DNA from 3 places in the Nocardia sp. NBC_00416 genome. Region 3 is predicted to be linked to each of the others. Evidence: riboswitches for the same ligand, from Rfam matches in the RefSeq annotation. Region 3 holds a riboswitch; each other region holds the start of a gene.
The links. Region 3 has a riboswitch for S-adenosylmethionine ahead of metX (homoserine O-acetyltransferase MetX). Riboswitches for the same ligand answer to the same signal wherever they lie in the genome.

Region 1 (4,783 bases), 3.3 Mb from region 3:
CCTGCAGGAGTTGCAGGCCGAGCACGGGACGACCTTCGTCTTCGTGACCCACGACCTCGGTGTCGTACATCAGATCGCGGATCGGCTGCTGGTGATGAAGGACGGCCGGATCGTGGAGCAGGGCGATGTGGTGGAGGTCTTCGACAAGCCGCGGCACGAGTACACCCGCGAGCTGCTCGACGCCGTCCCGCGGATCTCGTGAGGGCCGCCCGGCAGCCCGAAGTATCCGAAAAAAGTCCGAGCACAACGAGAAGGTGAATCTGTGGCACACCGACCCGGGCTGATCCTCAGCGCGTTCGTCATGGGAGCCGGCCATCACGCGGCATCGTGGCGGCATCCGGCCGCGCCGGACGAGGCGGCGGAATTGACTCCCGCCCACTATGTCGACCTGGTGCGGATCGCCGAACGCGGCAAATTCCATGCGTTCTTCCTCGCCGATACGCTCGCGTTCTCACCGAACGTAGCGCTGAACGGGGTGAGCAACCTCGAACCGCTGGTGACACTCGCGGCGCTGTCCCAGCACACCGAACGCATCGGACTGGTCGCGACGATCTCCACGGCCTTCTACCCGCCGTACCACCTCGCCCGGTTGATCAACACCCTCGACCATTTCAGCGGCGGCCGATTCGGCTGGAACGTGGTGACCTCGACTTCCGACCACGAGGCCCGGAACTTCGGGTCGGCGCGGCTGGCCGAGCACGACGACCGATACCGCGCGGCGGCCGAACTCGTGGACGCGGTCGATCATCTGCTGCACTCCTGGGAGCCCGGCGCGGTGGTCCGTGATCGCGCGTCGGGCCGGTATCTCGATCAGGACCGGGTGGCGACCGAACCGAGCCGGATCGGGCGCTTCACCTTCGGCGGACCGCTGGACCTGCCCCGGTCGCCGCAGGGCAGACCGGTGATCGTCCAGGCGGGGAGGTCACCGGCCGGTATCGAGTTCGCCGGGCGGTACGCGGAGGTCGTGTTCACGGTGCAGCAGACGTTCCAGGAGGCGAAGTCCTTCCGTGACGCGCTCCGCGGCGCGGCCCGGGACGCGGGGCGTTCACCCGGCGATGTCCGCGTCCTGCCCGGGTTGTGGCCGTTCATCGGTTCGACCGAGGCCGAGGCCCGCAAGCTGTACGACGAACTGGAGGAACTCGTTCTGCCCGCTCAAGTGGCCCGGCAGATCGCCACCTTCACCGGGCTCGATCTGAGCGGATACGGCTACGACGAGATCCTGCCCGCACTTCCGGCGACCGGCTTCCAAGGACAGCAGGGCAGATACCAGACCTTGCGCGATCTCATCGACAGCGGCCGGAACACGCTCCGGAAATTGCAGGAGCAGTTCGGGACGAGTCGCGGTCATCAAGTGGTGATCGGGACTCCCGAGCAGATAGCCGATTCGATCATCGACTGGCACGACCGCGGTGCGGTGGACGGGTTCAGTATCCAGCCGCCCATCCTGCCGCACGGCCTGGCGCAGTTCGTCGACCATGTGGTCCCGGAATTGCAGCGCCACAAGGTTTTCCATGACGATTACCTGCCCGGGGCCCGGACCTTCCGAGATCAGTTGGGGGCTTCGCGCCGGGATCGGTCGCCGGAATCGGCGGATCCGGTGCGCCGGTCTGTGCCCGACGAGCCCGTCGGCGCGCACCGGTCCGGTTCGAGTTGACAAGTCGGTGAGCCTCTGACAACCTCGCCTCAGGTCATGAGTGCCAGCGTGAAGCCCCGGCTTGCTGGCCGGCAACCCTCCTCCGCGGTGGGGTGCCCCGGGTGACGACCTGGCCGCTGCTCGCCCGAGCGCGGCAAGCGCGGGCTCCGTTCACTCCCCGATCCGGAGTCCCTCGATCGAAGGGATTGCGTGATGACCGCTGTATACGACCCGACCTGCGCCCCGGCCCGGGTGTCCGGTGCCGACCTGCGGGTACCGCTGGTGCAGGGCGGGACCGGCGGCTACGCCAATTTCGACTACGCGGCCAGCGCGCCGGCGTTGGAGCAGGTCGGCGCGCGGGTCGCCGAGCTGCTGCCCTACTACGCGAGCGTGCATCGCGGCGCGGGCTACGCGTCCCGGATCTCCACCCAGTGCTACGAGGCGGCCCGGGAGTCGGTGCGCCGATTCCTGCGCTGCGCCGACGATCAAGAGGTGGTGTTCACCCGCAACACCACCGACTCGTTGAACCTGCTCGCCGGATGCGTCCCCGGCGAGACCGTGGTGCTCGATATCGAACACCACGCGAACTACCTGCCCTGGGACCGGCACGGCCGCCGGGTGGTGCCCGCGGCGGATACCCTCGCCGAGACGATCGACCGGCTGACCGCCGAACTGTGCGCGAAACCCGCCGCCCTGCTGGCGGTGACGGGGGCGTCCAATGTCACGGGTGAGGTGCTGCCGCTGGAGCGCCTGGCCGAACTCGCGCATCGGTACGGTGCGCGGATACTCGTGGACGCGGCGCAACTGGCCCCGCACCGCCGAATCGACCTGTGCGCCACCGGGATCGACTACCTGGCCTGCTCGGGTCACAAGCTGTACGCGCCGTTCGGCGCCGGTGTGCTGGTGGGCCGCCGCGACTGGCTCGACACCGCGCCCCCCTATCTGGCCGGCGGCGGCGCGGTCACCGCGGTCACCCGGGAGACTGCGATCTGGGCCGCCGCCCCACACCGGCACGAGGCGGGTTCTCCGAATGTGCTGGGCGCCGCGGCGCTGGCGGCCGCCTGCGAGGCGCTCACCGAGCTCGCCGGTCCGGCGCAAGCGCACGAGCAGGCACTCACCCACCGGCTGCGGACCGGACTGGAGGACATCGCGGGGGTGCGCTGTCTGCGGATCTGGCCGGACAGCGCCGATTGTGTGGGAATCGTCGCCTTCACCGTAGACGGATTCGATGCCGGACAGGTCGCGGCCTATCTGTCCGCGGAACACGCGATCGGTGTGCGCGACGGCCGTTTCTGCGCGCACCCGCTGCTGGCGCGGTTCGGTCTCGACGCCGCGTTGCGCGCGAGTATCGGGCTCGGTTCCACGGCCGCCGATATCGACCGGCTCCTGGCCGCCGTGCACGCGCTGGTCACCCGGGGACCGCGGTGGGACTACGCCTGTGCGGGCGGCCGCTGGGATCCGGTTCCGGAGACCCGCCCGGGTCTGGTCGCGGCAACGGCCGCCGGGGCGGGGCCGTGCACGATTTGAAGCCGTGCCCGATAGGACAAGGGTCGCGACCCGCGGGCCGCTGTACGAGGCAGCGAGCCCGAGCGTCCCTACCGAATCCGACTCACGACGGGGGTGACCCGATATGCCCATCGATATCGACATACTGACCGACGCAGCGGATCTGCGTGCCGCGCAGCAGGTGTTCCGGACCGCGATGGTCGGGGTGCCGCCACTGTCGGCGGAGTCCGGGGACGGGCTGAACGAACTCGGGCGCACACTCGGCGCCCGCGTCGCCGGCGAACTGGTGGGAACGGTCAATTCCTACACCAGCTGGCTGGTGGCGCCGGGTGGGGCACGGCTGCCGCATGCGGCGGTGACCCATGTGGGGGTGCTGTCGACATACGCGCGTCAGGGCATCGCGTCCGCGCTGCTGCGCCGGCAACTCACCGATATCGCCGAACGCGGAGAGGTCGTGGCGTCGCTGCGTGCCACCCAGGGCGGGATCTACGAGCGGTTCGGTTACGGCGTGGCGGGGTCGGCGGCCCGCTGTGAGATCGATGTCCGCCGGGCCCGCTTCCGTGACACCGTGCCCGCCGCGGGACCGGTCCGGTTGCTCACGCCCGCCGACGGCTGGGAGGTTCCCGCCAAGATCTATGCCACCGCCGACGTATCGTGGACCGGCGCCATCGACCGGCCCTCCCACTGGTGGCGATTGCAGCAACTGATGCGGGGCCACGGCCATGTCGCCGTGCACGGTGAACCCGGCGCCGAGGACGGATTCGTCCGCTACCGGGCCGATGAAACCACCGATTGGTCCCGCCGGCCGGAACGGACCGTGGTCGTGGACGATCTGGTCGCGACCACCCCCGCCGCGTACCTGGGGCTGGTCCGCCACCTGCTGTCCGCCGATATCGTCGACCGGGTGGTCCTGACGGCGACCGCGCCCGACGCCCCGCTGCGCCATCTGCTGACCGACGAGCGGGCCCTGCGGGTCACCGAGATCCGGGATGAGACATGGTTGCGGCTGATCGATGTCGCGGCCGCGCTGACACGTCGCGCCTACCGGCCCGGCCGCCCGGTCGTCCTCGCTGTCACCGACCCGCTCCTGCCCGCCAACACGGGGACCTACCGGATCGCGGACGGTGCGGTGACCGCGGTGGACGCTCCCCCCGACCTGAGTGCCGATATCGCGGCGCTGGCGGCGGCCTATCTCGGTGGCACCCGCTGGGGTCATCTGTCCCTCGCGGGCCGCGTCACCGAGCATCGGCCCGGCGCCGCGGCGGCCGCGGACGTGCTGTTCGGGGTGGCGGATCACCCGTTCAGCGGGACGTACTTCTGACAGTCGGCCCGGTGCGGGTGGCCGCGTAATGCGCCGCGATCTCGTCGCTGGTGGTGACCCATACGCCGGGATGTTCGACGATGTAGGCGAGCGCCTGATCGAGGTAGCGGGCCCGGAACGCCTGGCCGGTGACGAACGGGTGCAGTGCCAGGGCCATGACGCGGCCGCTGGTCGCCGATTCCTCCCACAACCGGTCGAGCTGGTCCCGGACGGTCCGGACGAAATCGGGTCCGGTGAGACCGGTGCCGAGGAACAGTGTGTTGTCGTTCAACTCCACCGAGTACGGCACGCTCAGCATCCCCGGGACCCGCAGCGGGTAGGGC
Region 2 (4,783 bases), 1.2 Mb from region 3:
AGAAGTAGGTCCGCCCCCACCTCTCGCCCCGTCCGGATAGCCCACCTCCGAGGTCGGGGTTAACAAGGGCCCCGACCCGCCCCGCCGAAGGCGGGGCAGAAATTACAGAGCCTGGTCCAGGTCGCCCATCAGGTCTTCGATGTCCTCGAGGCCGACCGAGATTCGGACGACCCCGTCCGACAGTCCGATGCTGGCGCGTCCTTCCGGCCCCATGGCCCGGTGGGTGGTGGTCGCCGGGTGGGTGATGAGGCTTTTCGCGTCGCCCAGGTTGTTGGAGATGTCGATGATCCGCAGCCCGTTCAGCACTTCGAACGCTCGTTTCTTGGCTGCGTCGGCCGCGGCTTCGAGCTCGAAGGTCACTACGGTGCCGCCGCCGCTCATCTGCGCGTTCGCCAGGTCGTACTGCGGATGGGATTCCAGGAACGGGTACCGCACCCAGCTGACCGCCGGATGCTCGTCGAGGTAGCGTGCGATGCGCAGCGCCGATTCGGCGGACTGCCGGACCCGCAGCGGCATGGTTTCCAGCCCTTTGAGCAGCGTCCACGCGTTGAACGGGCTGAGCGCCGGTCCGGTGTGCCGCATCAGCGTCTTCACCGGACCTTCGATGTACTCCTCGGATCCGAGGATCGCGCCGCCCAGTACGCGGCCCTGGCCGTCGATGTGTTTGGTGCCCGAGTAGACCACCACGTCGGCGCCGAGTTCGAATCCGCGCTGTAGCAGCGGAGTGGCGAAGACATTGTCCAGCACCACCTTGGCGCCCGCGGCGTGCGCGAGTTCGCAGACCTTGCGCACGTCGACCAGGGTCTGCATCGGGTTGGCGGGGGTTTCGAAGAACACCGCGGCGGTGGGTTCGGACAGCGCCGCTTCCCATTGGTCGAGGTCTTCACCGTCGACGAACACCGTTTCCACGCCCCAGCGGGGCAGGATCTCGTTGCACACCACGAAACAGGATCCGAACAGGCTGCGTGCGGCCACCAGCCGGTCGCCTGCCTTCAGTAGCGCGCCGAGTGCGACGAATACCGCGGCCATACCGCTGGCGGTCGCGAAACAGGCTTCGGCGCCGTCGAGTAACCGCATCCGCTCCTGGAACGTGGTCACGGTCGGATTGCCGTAGCGGGAGTACACATAGTGCGGGTTCTCGCCGGTGAACGCGGCCTCGGCGGCTTCGGCGCTGGAGTAGACGAACCCGGAGTTCAGGTAGAGGGCCTCGGAGGTCTCGTCGAATCCCGACCTGCTCAGGCCGCCGCGGACGCCCAGCGTCGCGGGCCCGACGCCTTCGGGCAGCGGGCGTTCGAACGAGCCGCCGTTGATCATGACTGCCGCCACGGGAGCCCGTGGGCCCGCCAGCCGGCGATGCCGCGATGCCCGTGTTCGTCGAGCGGACCTTCGAACCCGTCGCTGATGTTGTAGGCGGGCGCGATACCCGCCGCGGTCGCGGCGTCGGCGGCATGTGCCGACCGCTGGCCGGACCGGCAGAGGAAGACCACGGGCGCGTCGGCGGGCCGGTCGGCCAGCGCGCTGCGCAGCTGGTTCAGGAACTCGGTGTTGCGGGCGCCGGTGGTGTCCACCCATTCCACCAGCAGCGTCGGCCTGGCGATCGCGCTGGTGTCGGGGACTCCGACGAATTTCCATTCGGCCTCGGTCCGCACATCCACCAGGATTGCGTCCGGATTACCGGTCAGCAGTTCCCATGCCTGCTGCGAGCCGATATCCCCTGCGTAACTCATACGTGGCACCTCCTGCGAATCCGCACTTGCCGCATCGGTTCGATGCGCGCCAGGTCGTCACCCGGAGCACCCCACCGCGGAGGAGGGTTGCCGACCAGCGAGCCGGGGCTTGGCGCTGGCACTCATGACCCAAACCAAAAGATTGCCCGGCGGGGTCGGGCCGTGTCAAACCTCGGTTGACGCCACTGATGACATCATTCGACCGGCTGGTTGCACACCTGCCAGTCGCCGTCGGAGAGGAACAGCCACCAGGCCGCGGTCTTCTCCTCGCCCTCGACTCGGCTGGTCACTTCGATGGTCGCCGTGTCGCCGTTGATGTCGACGGGCCCGAATTTCGTGATTTCGATGTCTTTCCCGGTTTCGCCGGGCTTCAGTTGCCCGGCCAGTGGTGAGCGGGCCGGTACGAAGCCTGGGCAGACCGCTTCGCGTGGGGGTTCCACCCCGTAGCGGTTGCTCACTTGGGCGAAATCACGGACCGCTCCGGCGATCCGATCGGAATCTGTGACATTTTTCTCAACGGGCGACACCAGTCCGGCGATGAGCACACCGCCGAGGATCAGCGCCACGATCACCGCGGCCACGATGAACGGCCAAATCGTGCGGGGGTCCTCGGGGCCGTCCGGTTCGGTGGCTGCCGGCTCGTCGGCGGGTCCGCCATTGCTCATGCCTACGATCATCCCTGGTCCCCGGATCGGCTGTGCGGCCCCACCCCGATAGAATCGGGGCAGACCGCGCATTGCCGCACGGCAGCAGCCGCGGCGACGTGGGAAGACGTACGGCGAGTAGCCGCCCGCGAACCGGCGCGACAACGGCGTATACGAGCCACGCGTCAACTTAGCCTAAGCTAACACCAACGCCAGTGATTCTTTCGACCGATAAGGGTGCGCGTAACTGATGACCGAGCAGAAGGAAGCGAACCGCCCGCTTCGGATCGCGATCGTGGGGGCTGGGCCCGCCGGGATCTACGCCGCCGATGCTCTGATGAAGTCGGATGCCGACGTCTCGATCGATTTGTTCGAGCGGATGCCCGCCCCGTTCGGGCTGATCCGGTACGGCGTGGCGCCGGACCATCCGCGGATCAAGGGCATCGTCACCGCCTTGCACAAGGTGCTGGACAAGGAGCAGGTGCGCCTGCTCGGCAATATCGACTACGGCACCGACATCACGCTGTCGGATCTGCGCCGTTTCTACGACGCGGTGATCTTCTCCACCGGAGCCAACGCCGACCGGGCGCTGCCGATCCAGGGTATCGACCTGGACGGTTCCTACGGTGCGGCCGACTTCGTGTCCTGGTACGACGGGCACCCGGATGTGCCGCGCACCTGGCCGTTGGACGCGGAGAAGGTCGCGGTGCTGGGCGTGGGCAATGTCGCCCTGGACGTCGCGCGGGTGCTGGCCAAGACCGGTGACGAACTGCTCCCGACCGAGATCCCCCCGAACGTCTATGAGGGCCTCAAGGGCAACAAGGCCGTCGAGGTGCACGTATTCGGTCGCCGTGGGCCGGCTCAGGCCAAGTTCACCCCGCTGGAGCTGCGCGAACTCGACCATTCGCCCACGATCGAGGTCATCGTCGACCCTGCGGACATCGACTACGACGAGGGTTCCGAAGCGGCCCGCCGCCATTCCAAGCAGGTCGATATGGTGGCCAACACCCTGGAGCAGTGGGCGATCCGGGACCAGGGCGACCGCCCGCACAAGCTGTTCCTGCACTTCTTCGAATCTCCCGCCGAGATCGTCGGCTCCGACGGCAAGGTCGTGGGCCTGCGTACCGAGCGCACCCAGCTCGACGGCACCGGCAATGTCAAGGGCACCGGGACGTTCAAGGACTGGGATGTGCAGGCGGTCTACCGGGCCGTCGGCTATCTGTCCCAGAACATCTCCGAGCTCCCGTTCGACGACCAGGCGGGTGTGATCCCGAACGAGGCCGGTCGCGTACTGGTCGACGAGAACGCCGACGGCGCCGCCCGCTACCTGCCCGGCACCTATGTGACCGGCTGGATCAAACGCGGGCCGGTGGGGCTCATCGGTCACACCAAGGGCGATGCGAACGAAACGGTCGCCTGCCTCCTCGACGACAGCGGCGCCCTCGCCGCGGCCGAGAGCCCGGAACCCGAGGCCGTGCTGGAGTTCCTGGAGGGCCGGGGTATCCCGTTCACCACCTGGGCCGGCTGGTACCGCCTCGACGCGCACGAACGCTCCTTGGGCGAACCCGAAGGCCGGGAGCGGGTCAAGGTCGTCGAGCGTGAGGACATGCTGCGCGCCAGCGAACCGCACAAGGTCTAATCCGCGGCCCGCTCCTCTCGGTCCAGGGCTGGGAGGAGCGGGCGCCCCGACATTTCAGGCATGCTGTATCCGTGTTCGACGCCCATCTGCACATCATCGATCCGCGTTTTCCGCTGATCGAGAACGAGGGCTACCTGCCGGAGCCCTACACCGTCGCCGACTATCGGCGGCGGATGGCTCGGTTCCGGCCGTCCGGTGGTGCGGTGGTCAGCGCGTCGTTCCAGGCCAATGATCAGAGCTATCTGCGTACCGCGCTGGCCGAGCTGGGCCCGGGCTGGGTCGGTGTGACCCGGCTGGATCTGGACGCCAGTGATTCCGAGATCCTCGACCTGCACGCGGCCGGGGTGCGGGCGGTGCGTTTCAACCTCAAACGGGCCGCCGCCGATATCGCGAGTATGACCCGTCAGGCACTGCGCGCCTACGAGCTGGCCGGTTGGCATGTGGAGATCTATGTGGACGGCCAGATGCTGGCCTCGCTGCAACCGGTGATCCTGAAACTGCCGAAGGTGTCGGTCGACCATCTCGGTATGTCCGAGGAGGGGCTGTCGTATCTGCTGAACCTGGTCGATCGCGGGGCGCGGGTGAAGGCGACCGGTTTCGGCCGGGTCGATATGGATGTCGCCACGGCGCTGCGCCGCATCCACGCGGTCAATCCGGAGGCACTCATGTTCGGCAGCGATCTGCCCGGTACGCGCGCCGGCCGCCCGTTCCGGGAATCGGATGTGGAACTGATCTGCGATGTGGTCGGCACCGATATGAACGCGGTCCTGGAG
Region 3 (4,783 bases):
CGTCTGGGTGAGCAATTTTCCGATCGCCGCGGCCTCGGTGAGGAACGCGTCGTGGCCGTCCCGGGAGGCGATGACCTCGAAATGCCGGCAGCCGGGCAGTCCCTCGGCCAGTTCCCGCTGTGTGTGCAGGGGGTACAGGCGGTCGGAATCGATACCGCCCACGATGCACGGCACCGCGGTGGAGCTCATCGCCGCATCGACACCACCGCGGCCGCGGCCGATGTCGTGCCGGTTCATCGCCTCGCTCAGCAGCACATAGGTGGCCGGGTCGAAACGCCGGCTCAGCTTCTCGGCCTGGTATTCCAGGTAGCTCTGCACCGCGTACCGGCCGCCGTCCCAGGGGTCCTCACCGTCCTGCGGACTGTTCGCGAACCGGCTGTCCAGTTCGACCTCGGTGCGGTAGGTGAGATGGGCGATCCGCCGCGCGATGCCCATACCGGCCCGCGGAACCCGGCCGGTGCCGTGGTAGTCGCCGCCCTGCCAGTCCGGGTCGCTGGTGATCGCCGCGATCTGGGTGGTCTGGGTGCCGATCTGGTCGGCGGTGGCGCGCGCGCCGACCGCGAGGATCAACGCGGCGGCCAGACGCTCGGGTGCGAGCAGCATCCACTCCAGTACGCGCATGCCGCCCATGGACCCGCCGATCGCTGCGGACAGGCGGTCGATACCGAGCACGTCGAACAGCTTCAGCTCGGCGTTCACCTGGTCGCGGATCGAGATGTCGGGAAACCGTGAGCCCCACGTCGCGCCGTCCGGCGCCCGGGACGCCGGACCGGTGCTGCCCTGGCAGCCGCCGAGCACATTGGTCGCGACGACGCACCATTCGTCGGTGTCGATCGGCGCTCCCGGCCCGACCATCCCGTTCCACCACCCGGGTTGCGGATGGTCGGCGTCGGCCCGGCCCATGACATGCGAGTCCCCGGTCAACGCGTGCTCGATCAGCACCACATTGTCCAGGGCGGGTGACAGCTCCCCCCAGCGCTGTACCGCCAGCCGGACCTCCGGCAGCCGGGCGCCGTTCTCCAGGGTCAGACCGCCGATATCGATGACGCCGAGAGTGCCGTCGGGTGGTGGTAACTGCGCCACCGACCGGGTCGTGGTTCGTTCGGTGCCCACCTTCACGCGATGATTTCCGTCGCGCCTACCGGGTTGCGTCGTGATACCCGGAGCGTATGAATCGCCGCCGAGGACCCGGCTGGGCGAGAAACGGCGCCGCCGACGGCGACCATCGGTCTGCGGCCGGTCGCTCGGACATCGGTCGGGCCGGGGGTACTGCCATCGGTCATATCGTGCTCCAGAGAATGGGGGGTTTCTCGTCGAATCGTGAGAACGCCGCGATCACCGCGGCCGGAAACCGGCACAATCGATGACCTCCTGACGTGCGCTTGCTCCCGGCTTTCGGGGGCCCGGTCATCACCCGGAGCACCCCACCGCATCAGGAGGGTTGCCGTCCAGCGAGCCGGGGCTTGGCGCTGGCGCTCATGACCTGCTCAACATGGTAGCGGGGCGGTCGCGAGGGATAGAAATCGGTATATGCCGGTACCGGGTAATCTTGTGGCGCGGTTCACCGTGTGAGATCTCACCACCGGGGCTGGCTGCACCGCGGGACCACCCCAAGCAGTACGCTCGTCTTGGTTACACCAGACGTCTCGTGGACAACGCGAGATGTATACGTTGTCTGTTGGACAGCTGGGGTCCGCTCACAAGCGTGTTCGCCTGGCCGTGCAATGAGGGCACCAGTCTTAGGAGGACACGAAGATCCATGTCCAAGATCAAGGTTGAAGGTACCGTCGTAGAACTCGACGGCGACGAGATGACTCGGATCATCTGGCAGTTCATCAAGGACAAGCTGATCCACCCGTACCTCGACGTGAACCTCGAGTACTACGACCTCGGCATCGAGTACCGCGACAAAACCGACGACCAGGTGACCGTCGACGCCGCCAATGCCATCAAAGAGCACGGCGTGGGCGTCAAATGCGCGACGATCACCCCGGACGAGGCCCGCGTCGAAGAGTTCGGTCTCAAGAAGATGTGGCGTTCACCCAACGGCACCATCCGCAACATTCTCGGCGGCACCATCTTCCGTGCGCCGATCATCATCTCCAACGTTCCACGCCTGGTCCCCGGCTGGACCAAGCCGATCATCATCGGCCGCCACGCCTTCGGCGACCAGTACCGCGCCACCGACTTCAAGGTCTTCGAGGCCGGCACCGTCACCCTCACCTTCACCCCGGAGGACGGCAGCGAGCCGATCGTGCACGAGGTCGTGCAGATGCCGGAAGACGGCGGCGTCGTGATGGGCATGTACAACTTCAAGAAGTCCATCGAGGACTTCGCCCGCGCCTCGTTCAACTACGGGCTGCAGCAGAACTACCCCGTCTACATGTCGACGAAGAACACCATCCTGAAGGCCTACGACGGCATGTTCAAGGACACCTTCGAGGAAGTCTTCGAGGCCGAGTTCAAGACCCAGTTCGAAGCGGCCGGTCTCACCTACGAGCACCGGCTGATCGACGATATGGTCGCCTCCTCCATGAAATGGGAGGGCGGCTACGTCTGGGCCTGCAAGAACTACGACGGCGACGTGCAGTCCGATACGGTCGCGCAGGGCTTCGGCTCGCTCGGTCTGATGACCTCGGTGCTGCTCACCCCGGACGGCCGGACCTGTGAGGCCGAGGCCGCGCACGGCACGGTCACCCGGCACTTCCGCCAACACCAGCAGGGCAAGCCGACCTCGACCAACCCGATCGCGTCGATCTTCGCCTGGACCCGCGGCCTCGAACACCGGGGCAAGCTGGACAACACCCCCGAGGTGATCGGTTTCTCGCAGACGCTCGAGGATGTCGTCATCAAGACGGTCGAAGGCGGTCAGATGACCAAGGACCTCGCGGCGCTGGTCGGTGGGGATCAGGGTTACCTGACCACCGAGGAGTTCCTCGCGGCGCTCGACGCGAACCTGGCGCGCGCGCTGAAATAGTCGCGCCGCTTCGGCATCGTGGGGTCCGGCCCGCGGCGTCGCCTTTCAGCTCTCGGGACCGCGGCTCCGCCGCCCGCTCCGAGGGGTGACGGGCGACGCGTCCGAGACCGTGTGGCCTCGCGCTCAGGAAATGCGCTCCGGCGCTTTCCTGTGTGCGAGGCTCGTCCTCGGGTGCGGTTGCTCAACAGTCGATGGGCCGCCGCGCGGCCGCTGCCGCAATCGGTCGATACAGATACCCAGCGGATTGCCGATCATTGTGGCTTCGGCGTCCTCGTCGATCCGCGCCCGCCGATTCGGCACCGTAACCGGTATCCCGGCGGCCGACTGCCGACGCTTTTCCCGTCTCCGGGAATTGTGTCCTGCATAGTCGTCGAACCCGCGTCGGTTGTGTGCCTCAGTAGCCCTTCGGATCTCGTTTCGGATCGGCCTGCTGTACCTCTTGCTGGAGATTGCTGCCGTCCGCGGTCACGCCGTAGACGTCCATCACATAATTCATGCTCGCCGCGACATTCGCGACGGGGTCGTAAATATTGCTCGACGTACCGGCGACGTGATAAGCCTCGAAAGTCGCCGGGATGGTGTGGGTCAGGCCACGCGAACTCTGTCCCTTGGCGGCGTTATCGTCCCAATTATTGATGGAGTTGGGATCGTTGCTGGACTCTCGCTCGATCAATACGAGATATCCGTTCTTCCATTTCTCCCGCGCCTCCGGGTCCTGAATTCCCAGCGCGTCCAGTGCGCCCTCGATAGCCGCGTCCACAGTCGAGTTGCCGGTGTAGCGGGCGTAGTCCTCGTCCGTGGCCGTGCCCGCGTATTGGGAGTCGCCACCGCCCGAGCTCGCGTACGACGCCGGTGAGTATCCACCGGGCGACGTGTATCCTGCGCCGGGCCCCGGGGACGGCGTGCTGGTGTCGATCTGGCGCGCCTGCTCGTCGACCTGGTCCAGCGCGGTCTCCATTTCGCCGTAGACGTTGTCCACTGTATCGAGTACGAGTCCGGACAGGCCGAACTCGGTGGTGCTCGATATGAGTCCGTCCTCGTTCAGTGGATAGACGCGTTCCAACTCTGTTTTGAGGTCGTTCACGTCCTGCTTGATGGCTCCGAAAGCGGCGCTGGACGTGTTGTACGTGGTATTGGCCGTGAGGTTCACTTCATCGTGCTGTTTTTCCAGATCTTTCCGCACGCCATCGATATCTGACGCCTTTGTCTCGTATTGCTCGGCCATTACGGAATGGTCGCTCGACTTGACGAGTCCCTCTTTGTTGAACATATCGAGCATGTTCTCGGTTTTTTCGGCTTTGTCGGCGTTACCGGTGGCCAGGAGGTCGGCGCAGTTCTGAATGGCTTGATCGGCGGCGGCGACGACGGCCCGCAACCACAACCTCGCACCCGCGGGTGGTTCGAGTTCTACTTCCCAGTAGCCTTTGGGCTTCATCGGGGTCCGTCGCCGCGTAGCATGCCCTCCAGTATCGCGTCTTCGGCTGTGTCCGCTCACCAGGACCGGGAAGTCGGGACCGCCGGCCGGTGGGCCGATATCGGCCGGTGGAGCCGTTCCGCGGTGGCCGGGTGCTCGTTGCGGCATCGAGCCGTGTCGCCGGGATCGCCACAGCGAGTGGCAGGGCTGCCTACTGGCGAACGATTACTGCCATACACTCGGCTCGTGACCGCACACACCGTCGCGCTGGCCGTGTCCCCTGGCTATCTGCATCCGTGGGATCTCTACGAACTGGGTGTCGCCGTCTCGATCTTCGGCACTGCGCAACCCGATCTCGCCGATAACTGGTACACGCTGCAGGTCTGCTCGGT

Region 1: linked by a shared signal. The riboswitch ahead of OG804_RS08480 (aminotransferase class V-fold PLP-dependent enzyme) and the one ahead of metX (homoserine O-acetyltransferase MetX) in region 3 are both predicted to bind S-adenosylmethionine.
Region 2: linked by a shared signal. The riboswitch ahead of OG804_RS21220 (rhodanese-like domain-containing protein) and the one ahead of metX (homoserine O-acetyltransferase MetX) in region 3 are both predicted to bind S-adenosylmethionine.

What each region holds. Positions count from the first base shown of each region.
Region 1 is NZ_CP107932.1:2,094,408-2,099,190, reverse strand. Features, by position in the region: gene OG804_RS08490 (ABC transporter ATP-binding protein) at 1-202, shown strand, start outside; gene OG804_RS08485 (NtaA/DmoA family FMN-dependent monooxygenase) at 263-1,654, shown strand; SAM riboswitch class IV at 1,687-1,800, shown strand; gene OG804_RS08480 (aminotransferase class V-fold PLP-dependent enzyme) at 1,847-3,160, shown strand; gene OG804_RS08475 (GNAT family N-acetyltransferase) at 3,264-4,460, shown strand; gene OG804_RS08470 (polysaccharide deacetylase family protein) at 4,441-4,783, opposite strand, start outside.
Region 2 is NZ_CP107932.1:4,931,023-4,935,805, reverse strand. Features, by position in the region: gene OG804_RS21225 (O-succinylhomoserine sulfhydrylase) at 103-1,314, opposite strand; gene OG804_RS21220 (rhodanese-like domain-containing protein) at 1,311-1,727, opposite strand; SAM riboswitch class IV at 1,745-1,857, opposite strand; gene OG804_RS21215 (Rv0361 family membrane protein) at 1,922-2,392, opposite strand; gene OG804_RS21210 (FAD-dependent oxidoreductase) at 2,622-4,010, shown strand; gene OG804_RS21205 (amidohydrolase family protein) at 4,082-4,783, shown strand, end outside.
Region 3 is NZ_CP107932.1:6,161,118-6,165,900, forward strand. Features, by position in the region: gene metX (homoserine O-acetyltransferase MetX) at 1-1,119, opposite strand, end outside; SAM riboswitch class IV at 1,374-1,484, opposite strand; gene OG804_RS26640 (NADP-dependent isocitrate dehydrogenase) at 1,760-2,977, shown strand; gene OG804_RS26645 (transglycosylase SLT domain-containing protein) at 3,372-4,412, opposite strand; gene OG804_RS26650 (helix-turn-helix domain-containing protein) at 4,638-4,783, shown strand, end outside.